DNA from 2 places in the Pseudoalteromonas sp. UBA6610 genome. Region 1 is predicted to be linked to the other one. Evidence: riboswitches for the same ligand, from Rfam matches in the RefSeq annotation. Region 1 holds a riboswitch; the other holds the start of a gene.
The links. Region 1 has a riboswitch for cobalamin ahead of B4F91_RS01945 (TonB-dependent receptor domain-containing protein). Riboswitches for the same ligand answer to the same signal wherever they lie in the genome.
Positions count from the first base shown of each region.

Region 2: linked by a shared signal. The riboswitch ahead of B4F91_RS08695 (ABC transporter ATP-binding protein) and the one ahead of B4F91_RS01945 (TonB-dependent receptor domain-containing protein) in region 1 are both predicted to bind cobalamin.

Region 1 is NZ_DJHW01000017.1:51,273-60,620, reverse strand. It holds gene B4F91_RS01985 (hypothetical protein) at 1-33, shown strand, start outside; gene coaD (pantetheine-phosphate adenylyltransferase) at 76-567, opposite strand; gene B4F91_RS01975 (TetR/AcrR family transcriptional regulator) at 893-1,546, shown strand; gene thiI (tRNA uracil 4-sulfurtransferase ThiI) at 1,644-3,101, shown strand; gene B4F91_RS01965 (ketopantoate reductase family protein) at 3,128-4,030, opposite strand; gene B4F91_RS01960 (VanZ family protein) at 4,023-4,376, opposite strand; gene B4F91_RS01955 (YajQ family cyclic di-GMP-binding protein) at 4,527-5,009, shown strand; gene B4F91_RS01950 (ABC transporter substrate-binding protein) at 5,277-6,059, shown strand; cobalamin riboswitch at 6,127-6,296, shown strand; gene B4F91_RS01945 (TonB-dependent receptor domain-containing protein) at 6,346-8,175, shown strand; gene msrA (peptide-methionine (S)-S-oxide reductase MsrA) at 8,421-8,957, opposite strand; gene B4F91_RS01935 (efflux RND transporter permease subunit) at 9,047-9,348, opposite strand, start outside.
Region 2 is NZ_DJHW01000064.1:6,477-15,824, reverse strand. It holds gene B4F91_RS08725 (thioesterase family protein) at 1-130, shown strand, start outside; gene rarD (EamA family transporter RarD) at 261-1,178, shown strand; gene B4F91_RS08715 (response regulator) at 1,231-2,466, opposite strand; gene B4F91_RS08710 (DUF413 domain-containing protein) at 2,554-2,928, opposite strand; gene B4F91_RS08705 (LysR family transcriptional regulator) at 3,019-3,888, shown strand; gene B4F91_RS08700 (porin) at 4,087-5,019, shown strand; cobalamin riboswitch at 5,118-5,249, shown strand; gene B4F91_RS08695 (ABC transporter ATP-binding protein) at 5,318-6,127, shown strand; gene B4F91_RS08690 (FecCD family ABC transporter permease) at 6,132-7,136, shown strand; gene B4F91_RS08685 (cobyric acid synthase) at 7,142-8,632, shown strand; gene cobO (cob(I)yrinic acid a,c-diamide adenosyltransferase) at 8,616-9,215, shown strand; gene B4F91_RS08675 (cobalamin-binding protein) at 9,215-9,348, shown strand, end outside.

The DNA of each region.
Region 1 (9,348 bases):
CGCAATGAATTACAAGTTATGGCTAAAAAGTAGTTAGGTATATTAGCGCACCAAAGTGCGCTAATTGTGTTTTTTTTAGCTTGCGTCGCAGCCTAACTTTTGTTTTAAAGCATCCACTACAAGTGGGCTTACAAATTCGCTCACATCGCCATTATGGCGCGCAACTTCTTTTACCAAGGTTGATGATATAAACGAGTTGCGCTCAGAAGGTGTTAAAAACACGCTTTCTAAATCTGGATTTAGGCGGCGGTTCATATTTGCGAGCTGAAATTCGTAATCAAAATCAGATACCGCTCTAATACCGCGAATAAGCACATCAGCTTTATGATCAAAAGCCAAATCGGCTAGTAAGCCTGAAAAGCCAATCACTTTTACATTACTCAAATGCCCTAAAATAGTGTTGGCTAAATCAACTCGCTCATCGAGGCTAAAGCACGGCTTTTTAGAAGGGTTATGAGCAATAGCAACAATAACCGTGCTAAACATTTTAGCTGCGCGCTGAATTAGGTCGGTGTGGCCGTTGGTTAACGGGTCGAATGTACCAGGATAGATTGCCGTAACGTTCATAGATTTCACTAACTATTATTTTTTAAGTAGTCTATCAGTGTTTGTTCTACAAATCAGCCTAGGAGATCAGGTTGAGCTTTTATGTTTGATATTTAATCAGTAAAAGTGCTTTAAATGAGTTACCATTTTTTAAAGTGTAATTACGCTGCTTAGGCTTTGCGTTAGCTAACAGCACTACATTATTGCAAATGTCTGCGTGGAGCATAATCAGACTTCGTTTTTAAAATAGTAAATTATGATGGTATTTAAACCAGCCCGATTTGTTTATACTGCAAGGCTGATATTTAGTGTAATGTAGTTTATAAGTTAATTTGAGTCGTCGCATATGAATACTAAGGATAAAATAATACACACCAGTATTTCGTTATTTAATGAACATGGTGAGCGTGCAATATCAACCAATCATATTGCATCACATTTAGGGATGAGCCCGGGTAATCTTTACTATCATTTTAAAAATAAAGAAGACATTATCCGTCATATTTTTGCGCTTTACAGCGAGCATTTACATACTCATTTTAAACCTATTGAAGCAAACGATGATGCGTTTGATCATTTAACTGCTTATTTAGATTCATTATTTGAGCTAATGTGGCGCTATCATTTTTTTTACGACAACTTAGGCGACATCCTCTCAAGGGATGAAAGTTTAAAGCAAGCCTACATTGGTTTTCAGTCAACTTTATTAGAGCAGGTTCGCCAAGTTATTTTAGGCCTTCGCGATAACGAAATGATTGCCATAGAAGAGCAAGATGCGCTCGAACTTGCCCATACTCTTAAACTAACCGTTAGTTTTTGGACTCCGTATATTAAAGCGCGTAGGCTCAGTGGTAATTTAGCCGAGCAAGATATTTATCATGGCATTTTAAAAGTATTAGCATTATTTAGGGCTTATAGCACCGAAAAAAGCATACTTAAAATGAATCAGTTACGTGAAAAATACACCCAACTTGCAGAGCAAGCGCCAGCTCTTGCCTAACTGCTGTTAGTTGGTTAGTTCCTAGACGCAAAAATTTTTGCTATAATCGCGCGCCCAATGCCTGGGAGCGCGAATTCCCGCAGTCTAAGAGTGAACTATGCTTAAATTTATCGTCAAACTACATCCTGAAATTGCCATTAAAAGCCGTTCGGTACGTAAACGCTTTACTAAAGTGTTAGAAAATAACATTAAAATTGTATTGCGCCGTGTTGACGAAAAAGTACAAGTAAGAAACAACTGGGATAATATTTCTGTTGTAACTAAGCTTGATGATGCACAAACACGCCTAGACTTTATCGATAGCTTGCAGCGCATTCCTGGTATTGTGCAATTTATTGAAGTGACCGAAACTGACTTCACAACGCTTGACGATATCTATAAAAAAACCATAGACCTAGTAGGGCATACCATCGTTGGTAAAACGTTTTGTGTACGCGCAAAGCGTATTGGTCAACACGACTTTACTTCTACGGATTTAGAGCGTTACGTGGGTGGTGGTTTAAACCAGCACGTTGAAGGCGCTCGCGTTAAGTTAAGCCGCCCAGAAGTAACTATTCGCTTAGAAGTAAAGGACGATAAAGCCTACATAGTTACGCAAACTCACCTAGGTATGGCAGGCTTTCCACTGCCAACACAAGAAGACGTGCTTTCATTAATGTCAGGCGGCTTTGACTCAGGTGTAGCAAGTTACCAGATGATCCGTAAAGGCGCTCGCACGCACTTTTTATTCTTTAATTTAGGTGGCGCAGCACACGAAATTGGTGTTAAACAAGCCAGCTACTACTTATGGAAAAAATTTAGCTCTACTCATAAAGTTAAATTTATCACGGTTGATTTTGAACCGGTTGTAGCCGAAATTTTAGAGAACGTTGAAAACAGCCAAATGGGTGTTGTGCTAAAACGCATGATGATGCGTGCTGGCAGCAAAGTAGCCGAAAAATTAAATATTCAAGCCTTGGTAACTGGTGAGAGTATAGGTCAGGTTTCTAGCCAAACCTTAGCTAATTTAAGTGTGATTGACCGCGTAACAGAAACCCTGATTTTGCGCCCACTTATTCAGCACGACAAACAAGAAATTATTAATATTGCCCGTAAAATTGGCACCGCAGAAATGGCCGAAACCATGCCTGAGTACTGTGGCGTAATATCTAAAAAGCCAACGGTTAAAGCTAAACTTGACGTTATTAAAGCCGAAGAAGAAAAGTTCGACTTTGATGTGCTTAATACTGTTGTTGAAAACGCTCGTATTATGGATGTGCGTGATATAGACGTAGAAGCTAAGCAAGAACTTAAAGAAGCTGAGTCGGTAGTTGATTTACCAGCGGGTGCAGTGGTTGTTGATATTCGCTCACCAGAGGAAGAGGATGCAGCGCCGCTTGAGATTGACGGTATAGATGTAGTGCATTTACCGTTTTTCCGCTTAGCGACTAAATTTGGTGATCTGCCAAAAGATAAGGATTACTACCTGTATTGTGAAAGAGGGGTTATGAGCCAGTTACAGGCACTTATTCTTCATGAAGCAGGCTTTACGGGTGTAAAAGTTTACCGCCCGTAAAGGCTAACCGTAATTTAGAGCGTGGTTTATACCACGCTTTTTTTTGCCTTAATTTTAGCAAGTAGAGCATCGTTTAGCGGGGTACTGATATTTAATCGCTTACCTTGTTGGCTAATATAGCCACAAATGGCGTCTATTTCGGTTTGTCGGTTATGCGCTACGTCTTGATGCATTGAAGAGTAGTTTTCAGCGGTTAGCATCATTACGTTGTAAGCGTTGTTAAGCGCATCGGCCAGCTTAATATCAAGCTTTAAAGCATGGGCTATTTGGCATGCCTCAGTTAATAAATTAAAGATAATGCTATTAAAATAAGGGGCACGTAACTGACCATTTTTAATATCATACAGTGCGCTTAATGGGTTAATGGCAATATTTACTAATAGTTTTTCAAAACGTAGCTGCTCAATATTAGTACTGTAGCTTAGCTGCGGCACGTTTTGCAATTGCTCACACATTGCTTGGCGATAGCTGTGCGCGCAAGGGTTGCAGGCACCTAATACGCTTTTACCTTCACCGGTGTGCTGTACTATAAAGTCGTTTGTTTTAAAGCCAGCCATGCTGGTGGTTAAAAAGTACAACGCTTGTTGCTTATCGAGTTGCTCATTGAGTGTTTCAACATTACCCATACCGTTGTGCGATACAATAAGTACACTACTTGGCGATAAAAAGGGTTTAATTTGCGTAAAGGCCGATTGCACCTGAAAAGCCTTTACTGCAAAAATAACAATATCAAACGCGGGCTGTTCATTAATTTGCTTAAGTGTAATGAATCGTGCATTAATTTTTTGCGAAGGCTGTTTTGCTTTGCAATAAAAGCGTGTATTTGCAGTGGCTTTGCGTGTTAACACATGAACAGTGTGAGCTTTAGATAAAAAATGGCTTAGCAATAAACCAATAGCGCCGTCGCCAATAATAAGAATATTAGCCATAAGGGTTCTTTTTTCGAGGAGTAAAAATGGTTCTTAGTAAAAAGTACGTGGCCGCACCGGCAAAATCAGCAACAAAATCACCTAACGAGGCCTGCCTGTAGGGAAGCGCATCTTGCATTATTTCTATTGCTGCACCGTAGCCCGCAAGCAAGAGTACTTGCGTGTACAGCGGTAACTTAAAGGCTTTATCCATAATGATGGCAAGTATAAAAAATATCCCAAAGTGGGCAACTTTATCAACATGTGGAAATAAGTTCGTAACGCCGCCTTTTATTTCTTTGGCAAATAAGAGGGTAAACACCACAATACTAATCAAAAAAACTGCTTGGTAAACACGCCTTGTCACGATAAATCCTAAAACCGCTTAAAAAAGAGGCTGCAGTATATCAAACTAAATTAGTATCGCACCTGAACAACTGGCAGAAAAATGTAAAGATTTATAATTTTAGCGTTATAATCGGCGCATAAATTTAGATTTAATAGTTAGGAGAACCCAATGCCTTCATTTGATATCGTATCAGAAGTAGAAATGAACGAAGCTAAAAATGCAGTAGATAACGCCAACCGTGAGCTAGAAACGCGCTTTGACTTTAGAGGTGTTGACGCATCAATTGAGCTAAACGACAAAACAATTAAACTAAAAGCTGAAGCTGACTCACAAGTTATGCAATTGTTTGATATTTTAGCAGGTAAAATTTCTAAGCGTGGTATGGACGTAGCAAGCTTGGAACTACAAGACATCACTCGTGCTGGTAAAAACGTGTTTCGTAATGTTGCACTTAAGCAAGGCATTGAGAAAGACATGGCTAAAAAAGTAGTTAAAGCCATTAAAGACTCAAAAGTAAAAGTACAAGCTGCTATTCAAGGTGAAGAGGTACGTGTAACGGGTAAAAAGCGTGACGATTTACAAGCCGCTATGCAAGTCGTTCGCACTGCAGATTTAGGTCAGCCTTTCCAGTTTAAAAACTTTCGCGATTAATAAGCTAAGTGTCTTTAGTATTTTAAAGTGAGAATTTAAGTGTGTGGTTATTAAATATATTAGCCACACATTTTACCCCGCCCTAATTACAGCCTTTATTTACCTGCAAGCCTAAACTCCTTTTACCTGTGTAAAATTAGTCCACTGTTATTCCATACTCTTTTAACGTTATTTAAATGCATTATTAAACCTGCTTATCACGCAGTTGTGTATATTAGGCTATTCTTAATATCAATATTACTTAATAGCGACTGTTAAAGGCTTTAAATGCTTAAGTTTCTTGTTTTTATAATTATTATTGCGAGCAGTAAGTTTAGCTTTGCCAAGCCAATAAATGTAGATGTGTTGGTAGAGGACGGTTACTTTCCAATTATTATTAATGCCGAAAAAGAGCAAGGGTTAGCGCCTGAGTTTGTAAAAATACTCAATGACTCTCAAAGCGAATATAAATTTACTCTTAACTCTTTGCCTGTAAAAAGGCTCAAAAAGTGGGTCGAATGGGGGGAATTCGACATGTTATTTTTAATGGCTATGCAATGGGTGCCTGAGGTAGCAAGAAGTGCCTTAAAGGAAACGAGCTTTTATGTTATTGCTAAAAATGAGTTCTATACGCTGGCACAAAACGCCCAAAAGCAAAGCTATTTCGATGACTTACATGCTTTAACAAAAGCGGGGGTATTGGGGTATTCCTATCGTTTTGCTGATTTTATAACCGATGCACAATATTTAAGTGATGAACACCAAGTTAGTTTAACAATCGATGAGTTTAACGTTGTTAAAATGCTGCTATTAAAGCGTGCCGATGTTGGGGTGTTAAATAACATAGCTTATCAATACTTTAAAAAGAACAACATTTTTAATATGAACCTGCTTTATAAGAGTAATATCCCAGATGCTATATACGATACTCATTTTTTAGTTAATCCTGCGCGCAGTAAAATTACGGTAAAACAAATGGATAAGCTTTTAAATTCGTCTGAAATAAAACCTAAAATCACAGCGCTTTTAAGTTCATACGGCGTAAGATCCAGCTTTACTGAAAATAAATAATATAACCTTTAGCTATATAGACGTCCGTTGACATTTGTAAACAAACTGCTCACAATAACCGCCTATTTTCAAGGTGCTTGCTGGTTGCTAAATACAGGGTTTAAAGTATTAAAACTAACAGCGAGATAATCGGGAAGTTGGTGCGCCTTTATGACAAAAGCAATCCCAACACTGCCCCCGCAACGGTAAAGTATTAACGCATTTATGTGTTTACTGAGTCCGGAGACCGGCCTTGAAGTAATCTTACTTACTTAAATCTTTGCGGTGGGCAAAGATAGGGAACATCATGCTAAATAAAACAACTCTTGGCGTTGCTATCTCGGCTGCGCTGTCTTTTTCTGTATCTGCTGCACAAAGCCCAATTGAAAAAATCACTGTTACCGCTAATAAATTTGAACAATCAATAAATAATGTATTAGCGAGCGTTAATGTAATTGAACGCGCCGAAATAGATGCAAGCAATGTACGCGATTTACCGACCTTACTAAGCACACAGGTGGGTTTTCAAATTAATCCTAATGGTGGTTTTGGCCAAACGTCGGGCGTATCTTTACGTGGTACAGGTTCTGGCGATACGTTAATTTTAATTGATGGTGTACGCACGGGCTCAGCCACGCTAGGACAAAAAGCATTAAGTAACGTGCCGCTAAATAGTATTGAGCGAATCGAGATCATAAAAGGCTCGCGTGCAGCTGTGTATGGCTCAGATGCATTAGCTGGGGTTATTAATATAATAACGCGTGAAGCGAGCAATGTATCACTTGATGCCACATTTGGCTCTAACGCTTATCAAAACTATCAGCTTGCAGGTTCAGTAAAATCAGATGAAGTGGTTAGCGCATTTAATGCAGGCTTTGAAAAAACCGATGGTTTTGATGCATTACAAGGTATAGCGCCCGATGACGACAGCTATGAAAATAAAAACGTAGGCTTTAAAGTAAACTATGCAGATGCACATTACGGTAACTTTAAGCTACTAGGCCAGTACAGCGAAGGCTACGCGGACTACGATAGCAGCTTTAGCCCGGCTACGAGCACGGTTGAAAGAGGGGACTTTAAAAACTATCAACTGTCGGCGCAGTGGAGCAAAAACTACACTAACCAATCTCATGCTATAGATGTTGCTTTTGCAACCGATGATTCTGACAGCACATATGTGGACTTTTTTACCGGCGGGCCATTAACCAGTACATTTATTACTAAGCGCTCGCAAGTAGATTACAGCGGCCAATACCGCTTAACAAATGCGCTTAATATTAGCGGCGGCGTTAATTGGTATAACGATGATGTATCGCACAGCTCGCAAGCATTTGATGAGGATAGCCGCGATGTATTAGCAGTGTTTGTTGGGGCTTATTACGACACCGACACTGTGCTTGCCAATTTAACTCTTCGCCAAGACGACGATGAACAGTTTGGTGATGAAACAACCTATACTGCGGCGGCTGGTTATCATTTATCTGAAAATTCAACATTTAGAATTAGTCAAAGCACAGGTTTTAAAGCGCCAACATTTAACGATTTATACTACCCAAATTTTGGTAATCCGGATCTCCAACCTGAAAAGTCAATAAACCGCGAGCTTGGTGTAAATGTTAATTTTGACAGTGCACAAGTCGATTTTGCAATTTTTAGAAACGATATCGAAGATAAAATTGATTACGATGAAAACTTTGCGTTAGCTAATATAAACGAAGCTCGCTATGAAGGGGTTGAGTTTAGCCTTACACAGCAAATTTTAGGTTTTGATAGCCACTTTAATTTTGCATATTTAAGTGCCGAAAACAAAGAAACCGGCGATGAGCTAAGCAATGTTGCCAAGCGCACTGTTAATTGGGAGCTCGCAAAGCAATTTGGTGATTTTGATGCTCGCATTGATATGCAATACCGCAGTGATCGCGAGGGGGCAGTAACGCGCCTAGGATCGTATACACTTTGGAACCTAGCGGGTAACTATCATGTAAACGATAATATTGAGCTGTCGCTGCGTGTAGAGAACCTATTTGACAGAGATTACAATGTGGTTGACTCAAGAGCTGACTTTATAAGCGGTGAAGTATATTACTACAACACCCCAGAGCGCCGCTTTTTTGTAGGTGCAAGCTATCAGTTTTAATAGCGTTTTTTAATATACAAAAGCCCGATTTATATCGGGCTTTTTAATGTGTATTTATACCAATTCGCATTAATACTTAATCATTTTCAGGGGCTAAATGTGTCGCTATCTGCGTTAAAAAATTCTCATTTAGAACAACTAAATAGCGGATTTTTTGCCTTGCTATCAACACGTTTATCCATCCTCAAAATAGATCACTTAATTATGCGGATTGGTATTAGAATTATTTTAACAACGCAAATTAGCTAGTCAGCTAAAAACTCTTTAAATACAGTTTCAAACTTGTGTAACTTAGGCGCAATTAAAATACTACAGTAACCCTGCTGTGGGTTTTCGTTGTAGTAATCTTGATGATAATGCTCTGCTGGGTAATATGTGGTCGCAGGGCTAACCTCTGTCACTATTGGCTCGCTAATATGGTTTTGTAACTGGGCTATCATCTCATTGGTTTGACTTAATTGCGCATCGTTGTGGTAATAAACAACACTTCTATACTGTGTGCCAATATCGTTACCTTGGCGATTTAATTGCGTGGCATCGTGTAACGTAAAAAACATGCTAAGCAGTGTTTCAAAACTCACTACAGCGCTGTCAAATTCCAGTTGCACAACCTCAGCATGGCCTGTTGTACCAGAGCAGACTGATTTATACGTGGGGTTGTCGGTATGGCCGCCGGTGTAACCTGAGCTTACGTTTAGTACACCTTTTACTCGTCTGAATGCAGCGTCTATACACCAAAAACAGCCTCCACCAAATGTTGCTAGTTGTGTTGATGTGCTCATAAGTTGTCCTAATTATGTATGTTACAGTATTAAGGCGAGCATAAATTGAATACGCCGTAACAGCAAGTTACGGCGCAGTGTAAGCTCAGTTAAATTTCTTCGCTGTCTTTGAGCGGGTGAGAGTCGGCTTGCTTATTTAATTTTTGCTGTAAAAATTCTGGCGACTGTGTGTTGCGGGCTAGGGCATAATACGCTGCAGGCACAACATAAAGTGTTAGCAATGTTGATACAATAACCCCTGTAAATACCACCACACCAATTACCATGCGGCTCTCTGCGCCTGGGCCTGATGCCAATACTAAAGGCACTGCGCTCATTACCGTAGTCAGAGAGGTCATTATTATTGGGCGCAGGCGCTGAGTGGCCGCTTGCAAAATAGCCTCGCTAAATT
Region 2 (9,348 bases), on a different contig from region 1:
AGGGGAGGCATTTACAGCCAGTGCTACTTTGATCCGCTCAGGTAATAAAGTGTGTGTATGTAGAATGGAGCTACACAATGAAAAGGCAATCCAAATCGCCTTTGGTACAGGTACGTATTTAGTAGGGTAAAGCTGCTAATTACGTACAGCTAAAATAAAAAGCTTTGCCCTGCGCTGAGCTTTACTTTCCGCAAAATAAATCACTTAATAGCACAAATTGGTATAAACTGTCGGCCTTTTAGTATGAATAAGTAGTATGTATGTCGATTGCAAACGAGCAGCGTAAAGGCGGTATTTTTGCCTGTTTAGCTTTTTTAATGTGGGGCTTAGCGCCTATTTATTTCAAACAAATACAGCATGTTTCTGCTTTTGAAATTTTAACTCACCGTGTTGTCTGGTCTGTGGTTTTTTTAGTACTTGTGGTCAGTGTGTTTAAATACTGGGATAAGGTTAAACGCATAGTTGCCCAGCCAAAAATTATTTTAATGTTAGTACTTACCTCCTCTATATTGGGTTTTAATTGGGGGCTGTTTATTTGGGCGGTTAATAATAACCATATGCTCGATGCCAGTTTAGGGTATTACATAAACCCATTACTTAATGTGCTGTTGGGCATGCTATTTTTAGGCGAGCGGCTGCGAAAGTTACAAGGGTTTGCAGTGTTTTTAGCCTTTGCGGGCGTAGTATTGCAATTGGTCAGTTTTGGCTCGTTTCCGGTGGTGGCGTTTTCGCTTGCCACGTCTTTTGCTATTTATGGCTTACTGCGTAAAAAGTTACCTGTTGAAGCGCTACCAGGCATTTTACTCGAAGCCCTAATTTTACTGCCGGTTGCATTAATTTACTGGTGGGTAATGGCACCAACGCCTACTTCCGATTTAGCCCTAAACGATTGGCATACCAATGCGCTGTTAATTAGTGCCGGTATTATTACTACGTTGCCGCTGCTTTGCTTTACCGGAGCGGCCAAGCGTTTGCAGTACACAACATTGGGCTTTTTTCAGTACATAGGGCCAAGTTTAATGTTTATGCTTGCTGTGGTGTTTTACGATGAAGTATTTGATGCAGAGCGGGTGATTACGTTTGCCTGTATTTGGAGTGCGCTGGCTATATTTACCTGGGACTCTTATCATCAATCGCGTAAGCGTAAAAAAGCGGCTGTAACCGCCGCCGAAGTTTAATACCTATGCGCAATAATAGTTTAAGCAAGTTGCTATAAAGCAGCGTTAAGGTTTAGCTTATTACTTTATTACGGCCGGTTTCTTTTGCATCATACAGCTTTAAATCGGCCTGTTTAAGTAACTCATCTATTTGGTAAATAGGGCCGCTTGCAAAACCAATAGAAATTGTAAATTTAATTTTTTCTTGGCTAAACTCTTGGCTATTAAGCTCTATAAATTGCCTAAATCCTTCAAGGCGTTTTAGCGCTTGCGCTGTGGTTGCATCAGTAAAGTAAACGGCAAATTCTTCACCGCCTAAGCGAGCGACTAGCTGCTTTTCAAAGTACTTTTTAAAACACACCGCCAACCCTTTGAGAACCTCATCGCCTGAATCGTGACCGTATGTATCGTTAATCGATTTAAAATGGTCTATATCAAGCATGGCGAGCGCACCATCTTGATTCGATTTTTTTAAATACTTGAGAGACTTACTCGACTCTTCAAAAAAGTAGCGACGATTAGGCAGGTTTGTTAAGTAGTCGGTATTTGCTTGGCGTTTAATTGTTGCTATTTGCTCAAGCATGTCGACGTTTTGACTTAGTCGGCAGTAAAACTCTTCGCTGTTAAAGGGTTTATGAAGGTAGTCGTTGGCACCATTTTTTAAAAATAGGCTCGATAATGCTGACGAGTCAGCACCTGAAATACCGATAATGGCTTTTTCATCATTACTGTAAAGCCGGCGAATTTCGGCGCATAGCTCATCACCATTCATGTTTGGCATTTCGTTATCGGTAATAATAACAGACACGTCTTTTTGGCTTTCAAGTACCTCTAGCGCGTCTTTGCCGTCCTTTGCTTCGAGTATTTGATACTTATGGCGCTTTAGTAAACTGCAAATGTATCTACGGGTAGAGGTTGAGTCGTCGACGACCAACACTTTTACGTTCTCGTTACGTGGTAAACGGCTTAGTTGTTTTTCTAGGTATTGGTAAGCCTGTTTGTTTTCTTTGATTATGTAATCAATTATTGGGTATTTTTCTACCGTGTCGCGAGTTTGTTTATCTATATTGCCTGTCATTACTATGGTGGGAATGTCGGCATTAATAGTATACGGAATCGCCTCACCGGCAGGAGCATCGGGAAGGATAAAATCAACAACAGCGCAAAAGTAGCTATTGTGTTTTATTAGCTCTTTTGTTGCCGCTAAAGACTCGGCTATATCTACTTCGTAACCTGCTTTAAGCGCGATATGCTTTTGCACACGCGCTATAGTAGGCGTATCTTCAACTATGAGTATTTTTCGCGTCACGTAACAACCTTGTTTGATATTTTGCAAAAGTATTTGCTTATACAAGTTGTAACTGTTAAAACGCAAAAAAGCAAATATCTTAGAGGCTTATACGCTATCTGATTCGCTATAATCGTCTTGGCTTATTGGTACCGGCCCTGACATTTTTGAACGGCCAAAAAGAGTATGAAACTTGGTTTTACAGGTTGTTAGTTTTAAATATTTAACCCAGGCTTTTTCGATTGGGTTTGTAGGTTCTTTACTGCCACAAACTACGTCAACAAATTGCTCTTGTATCGTATTTTGGGGTGCTAAAGTTTTATTATAAAGCCCTTTTAGTACAACGCCGTGTTGTTCTAATATGCTGGCTTCTAATAAGGTGAAGTTTCCGCTGCGGCTAAACCCGCGAGGAAAGTTTTGATCATCATAAAATTGACGTTGGCTAACAAACGCTTGGCGAAGTAGTGAAATATCGTTGCTCATAACTGTATCCTCATACCCTGTTTATTGCTGGAGTATGATGCAAGTTTGACAATTTATTAAACAAGTTATTTTTATCGTGAGGATAAAAAATTGGATATAGATTTATTAAAAACATTTGTAGAGGTTGTGCGCACGCGTCACTTTGGTAAAGCGGCTGAAAACCTGTATATCACTCAATCGGCAGTAAGCTTTCGAATTCGCCAATTAGAACAGGGGTTGGGTGTAAACTTGTTTATTCGCCAGCGTAACAATATTCAATTAACGGCGCCAGGAGAGCGATTGCTTCCGCACGCTAAAATGATCATCACTGGCATGCAGCGTGCCAAAGTCGATGTGGCACTTGCCGATAACATGCACAAGCAAATAAGTTTAGCGGGTACACCTAATATATGGGATGCGTTTTTACAATTTGGCATTACTAATATTGTGTCGGCTATGCCTGGGGTCTCGTTGGTCGCAGAGGTTAAAGCCCAACAAGAAAGCACGCGGTTATTATTAGAACGTACGCTTGATTTAGCCATTTTATTTGACCCCCCTAAAGTAGACGAGCTTGTGGTAGAGCGAATTTGCGAGCTGCCAATTATTCCGGTTAGTGGCTATGACACGGCCACTAACGAGAACTTTTTTGATAACCAATATGTATATGTTGATTGGGGTACTACGTTTTCACTATGGCATGCGCGCCAATTTACCGGTAAAACGCCGCCTTATTTTAGAACCAGTACGGGGCGTATTGCACTTGATTTAATTCTTCAGTGTGGCGGCAGTGCGTTTATCCCCGAGGTACTTGTTGAATCTCACCTAGAAAAGGGTGAGCTGTTTCATGTAAAAGACGTAGAACATACTTCGCGTGATATTTTTGTGGCCTACCACAGAGACAACGAACAAAAAGAGCTAATAGAAACCCTGATTAACTTATTACCTAAAATAAATGCTTATCAGCCTGTTGATGAACACTAAATACCGACTATGATTTTTAATGAGGTTGAATAGGTACAATTTTGTTTATTAAATATTCATGTCGGTTTGTTTTCAGAATTTAGACACTTTTATTAAAATAAAAAGACAAAAATGTTTCCTTTGTAATATATCTGTCATTTAACGGTGACAAACTGCAGCTGTTTTAAAAATTAGTCTTGTGATTATCGAGGAAATAACATGAATTTTGTAAAATCGAGCTTATGTGTTGCACTAGTAAGTGGTTTATCTTTTAGCGCGTTTGCAGACGTTGATGTATACGGTAAAGCGAATGTTACTGTGCAATCGTCTGATGATGGCGAAGGGTCTTTCACTGAAATTAAAAGTAATGCATCTCGCTTTGGACTAAAAGGGTCTGAAAAGATTACTGATGGATTAGAAGCGGTTTATAAGTTTGAGTTTCAAGTTGATGTATCTGATGCTGACTCTAAAGGTGATAACGACGACAATATTTCTGCACGTAACCAGTATGTAGGTTTAAAAGGTGCATATGGTCAAGTTGTTGTGGGTCGTAACGATACAGCGCTTAAACAATCGCAAGGTAAGTTAGATTTATTTAATGACCTTGAAGGCGATATTAAAAATGTCTTTAAAGGTGAAAACCGCCTAGGTGATTCAATCACTTATACATCTAAAAGCTACGAAGGCTTTAAAGTACTTGCTACATTTGTTGCCGAAGATGACGTAGATGCAGATAACGGCTATTCAATGGCGGTTACCTACGGTGACTCTGCACTTAAAAAGAGTGCGGTATACGCCTCGGTTGCAGCCGATAGCGAAGTAAATGGCTACGATGTAGTGCGTGCGTCAATTCAAGGTAAAGTAGAGAGCTTTAAATTAGGCGCTATGTATCAAACTCAAGAAAAAGTAGACGGTAGCGCAGAAGCTGACGGCTATTTATTAAACGCAGCCTACAGCATGGGCAAAAACACGTTTAAAGTGCAATACCAAGCAATGGACTTTGATGACAGCGACGACAAAACGGCAGTTTCTGTAGGTGTTGATCATAAGTTTAATAAAAACATTAAAGTATTTGGTTTTTACTCAAGCTTTGATATGGACAACAATGTTGACCAAGACTACGTTGGCCTAGGTATGGAATACAAGTTTTAAGCGTTGCTTAAACACTCCCTTTATTAACCGCGCTCTAATGAGCGCGGTTTTTTTTGCTTTAAATTATTTACTTACCCGCCCATAATAGACCCTCATTTGGAATGGGGTGAAATTCCTCAACTATTCCCGTAACTGTAATTAGCACCACGCTTTAAGTCAGATACAAATGAGACATATCAATCAGCATGAGAAGTTCTAGATTGGTATACTTTTTTAACGAGCGGGTAAACTCATTTTTATTGATGCACTAGTCTTTTAGCTGTGTGTTAGTGAGTGCACGCTTTCCAAGGACTCACTTTTGCAAACTACATTAGCGCCAAATACACCCTTATTAAACGTTCAAAATGTGTCGTGGGAAGTCGATGATCACGCCATTTTAAACAATATTAATTTACACATAGCTAAGGGTAAGTTTATTGGGTTAATTGGCCCAAATGGGGCGGGTAAGTCGAGCTTACTGCGCTGTTTGTATCGCTTTAATAAACCGACCGCTGGTAACGTTACCTTTAATCAGCAGGATATTTGGCAGCTTAAAAGTGAAGACTACGCAAAATATGTTGCTGTAGTTCTACAAGAAACGCCTGCGCAATTTAACCTAACATTATTTGATGTGGTTGCCCTTGGGCTTACACCTCATAAATCATTATTTAGCGCCACCACCCACAGCGACAAACAAAAAATTACACAGGCAATAAAAACCGTAGGGCTTGAGCAACAGTGTAAGCAAAATTTTGAATCGCTTTCGGGGGGCGAAAAGCAACGTGCATTGATTGCCCGCGCTATAGTGCAGCAACCGCAATTACTCATCATGGATGAGCCAACCAGCCATTTAGATGTTAAATACCAAATACAAGTGATGGAACTGGCAAAATCGCTAGGGGTTACTGTGTTTGCCTCATTTCATGATTTAAATTTAGCAGCCGCTATGTGCGATGAGCTGGTGGTTATTAATAAAGGTAAAATAACACATACAGGCTCGCCTGCGCAGGTACTTAGTGAGGACATGCTAGCGGATGTTTTTGGGGTATGTGCGCGCGTAACTCGCCACCCACAGCGCACAGAAAATGATCAAACTATTCCTCATATCACTTACTTTTATGGCTATTAATTAAATGGATATAACAAAAATAAACCAGTGGACAATATTTATAGCAGCCGTGTTAATTGCACTGGGCAGCCTTTTTAACGCACTGAGTTTTGGCGCCGCAGATACGCCGTTAAGTGATGTGCTCACAGGGGTTTTATCAGCAGGGGAGGGCTCCTTTAACGCGCGTATTATTTATGAGCTTAGGTTACCTCGTACCTTACTTGCCTTTATGGCGGGCGCAGGTTTGGCTATTGCAGGGCTTATTTTACAAACGGTTACCCGTAACCCGCTCGCTGATCCGTATTTATTTGGCATATCGTCAGGCGCGTCGTTTGGGGTCGTACTGCTTATGGCTGTTGCGGGTATTAGTGCAGGGTTTATGTTATCGGCTGCTGCCTTATTAGGGAGCTTTTTAGCAATGGGCTTATTGATACTTATTGCTGGGCGGCAAAAAAGGTCGCAAGTAGAGTCAATGTTGCTAGCGGGGGTGGCACTGTCGTTTTTATTTAGCGCATTTACAAGTTTATTGCTGTATTGGAGTGACCCGCAAGCAGTGGCTGGTATTTTATTTTGGACGTTAGGCAGCTTTGCCCGCGCACAATGGGCCACGTTATGGTTGCCATGCGTGGTTATAGTGGTGTGTATTAGCTTTATGCTGAGCTTTAAAAGGCAGTTAAATGCGCTGCTTCTTGGCGATGAAAGCGCGATAACGCTTGGGGTCCGTGTGCACCGTTTTAGAATTTTAATGTTGGTATTGAGCTCGTTAATAACGGCCGTGCTGGTGGCCCTATGTGGCGGTATTGGTTTTGTAGGTTTAATGGTGCCGCACATAGTGCGCTTTTTTATATCTCAGGGCAGTACTGCTGGCTTACTAATTACTAGCTTAGTGGGCGGCACGTTTATGGTGTGGGTCGATGTGCTTTCGCGCTCATTACTTAAAAACCAAGAGCTCCCTGTAGGGGTAATTACAGCAGCTATGGGTAGCGTATTTTTTTTAAGCTTACTCTTTTTTAGAAAAGCAAAGGCATAGTGCTGATGAAAACCTTAATGATTCAAGGCACTACGTCAGATGCCGGAAAAAGCACCTTAGTCGCTGCGCTTTGTAGAGTGTTTGCAAAGCAAGGTGTAAAGGTCGCGCCTTTTAAACCGCAAAATATGGCGCTTAATAGCGCGGTTACAAAAGAGGGGGGCGAAATAGGCCGTGCGCAAGCTTTGCAAGCTATAGCCGCTAAAGTAGAGCCTCAAAACGACTTTAACCCCATATTGCTCAAACCCAATAGTGATACGGGGGCACAAGTCATTATACATGGAAAAGCCATTAGTAATATGGAGGCAGGGGCTTATCATAACTATAAACAGGTTGCGATGGATGCAGTGCTTGCCTCGCATAAACGCCTAGCAAAGCAGTTCGATTTATTATTGGTTGAGGGCGCAGGCAGCCCCGCAGAAATAAACCTACGCGAGAACGACATTGCCAATATGGGTTACGCAGAAGCGGTAGATTGCCCTGTCATTATTATTGCCGATATAGACAAAGGCGGTGTGTTTGCGCATTTAGTGGGCACACTTGCGCTATTAAGCGAATCCGAGCAAGCGCGCGTAAAAGGCTTTGTTATAAACCGCTTTAGAGGCGATATAAGCTTGCTACAAAGTGGGCTAGATTGGCTTGAGCGCTACACAAAAAAACCAGTGCTTGGAGTGCTGCCTTATTTGCATGATTTAGCACTTGATGCCGAAGATGCTGTAGCAATAGATAACACGGTGACGACTGCCACCATTAATATAGCCGTGCTTTTATTGCCGCATATTAGTAACCATACCGATTTTGATGCATTGCGGCTGCACCCAAATATTAATATAAATTATGTACGCCACACACACGCGATCCCACCGGTTGATCTGATTATTATTCCTGGCAGTAAAAACGTGCTGGGTGATTTAAGTTTTGTAAAAAATGAAGGCTGGGATACACAAATAAAGCGCCACTTACGCTATGGTGGCAAAGTATTGGGTATCTGTGGTGGTATGCAAATGTTGGGAAATGGCATTGCTGATCCGATGGGGGTTGAATCGTCATTAAAACGTGTTAAAGGCCTTGCATTAAGTGACTTTGATACCACTCTAAGCACCCAAAAAGTACTCACTAAAGTAACGGCGGCTATGCAGTTAAATGATTTGCAAACACCGTGTAGCGGCTACGAAATTCATGCCGGCATTAGTGAAGGCGCAGCACTTAATAAGCCATTTTTAACCTTTAATGCGCACCCTCATGGGTTTGAAAACGATGGCTTTATTAGTGACGACAATGCCATTGCTGGTACTTATTTACATGGCTTGTTTGATGAACCCGCTGCCACACTGCAAATTTTAAAGTGGGTAAAAAGCGATGCAACTATACAACCTGTGAGTATTGTAGCGCACCGCGAGCAACAACTAGAGCGCTTGGCCACTATGTGCGAGGCGCATTTGAACATACAACACATTATATCGATTTATGAAGGAGATAATAATGACGGATACAAATAACGATAAGCACCAGCAGCGCCAACAAAAAGTAAAAGAGCAGGTAGATGCACGCGTGGCTGCTGCGCAAGATGTTAAAGGGATATTTCAGGTAATTACGGGGAATGGTAAAGGTAAATCCACCTCAGGCTTTGGTGTGGTTGCTCGCTGCGTAGGGCATGGTAAAAAAGCCGCTGTTTGTCAGTTTATTAAAGGCACATGGGAGTGTGGAGAGCGTAACTTATTACAAGGCGCAGGGGTTGAATTTGCCGTTATGAATACCGGTTTTACATGGGATACGCAAAACAAAGAAGCCGACACCGCAGCCGCGCAAGCAACGTGGCAAGAGTCAAAGCGTATGCTTGCAGATAGCAGTATTGATTTAGTATTACTAGATGAGCTTACCTACATGGTGACTTACGGTTATATTGATTTAGATGAGGTAGTAAACGCGCTAAATAATCGCCCTCCCATGCAATCGGTTATTATTACAGGTCGCGCAGCGCACCGCACGTTAACAGACCTTGCCGATACTGTAAGCGAAGTGCGCAATGTTAAACACGCCTTCGACTCGGGTATAAAAGCACTAGAAGGGTTTGATTACTAATGTATAAAGCGTTTTTTATTGCACTACTGTTATTGTGTTCTGGGGGCAGTGCCGTGGCCAGTGATACAGCTGCGCCAGATAAACTGCGCGTTGTAGCACTTGCACCGCATATAGTAGAAAACCTATTTGCTAT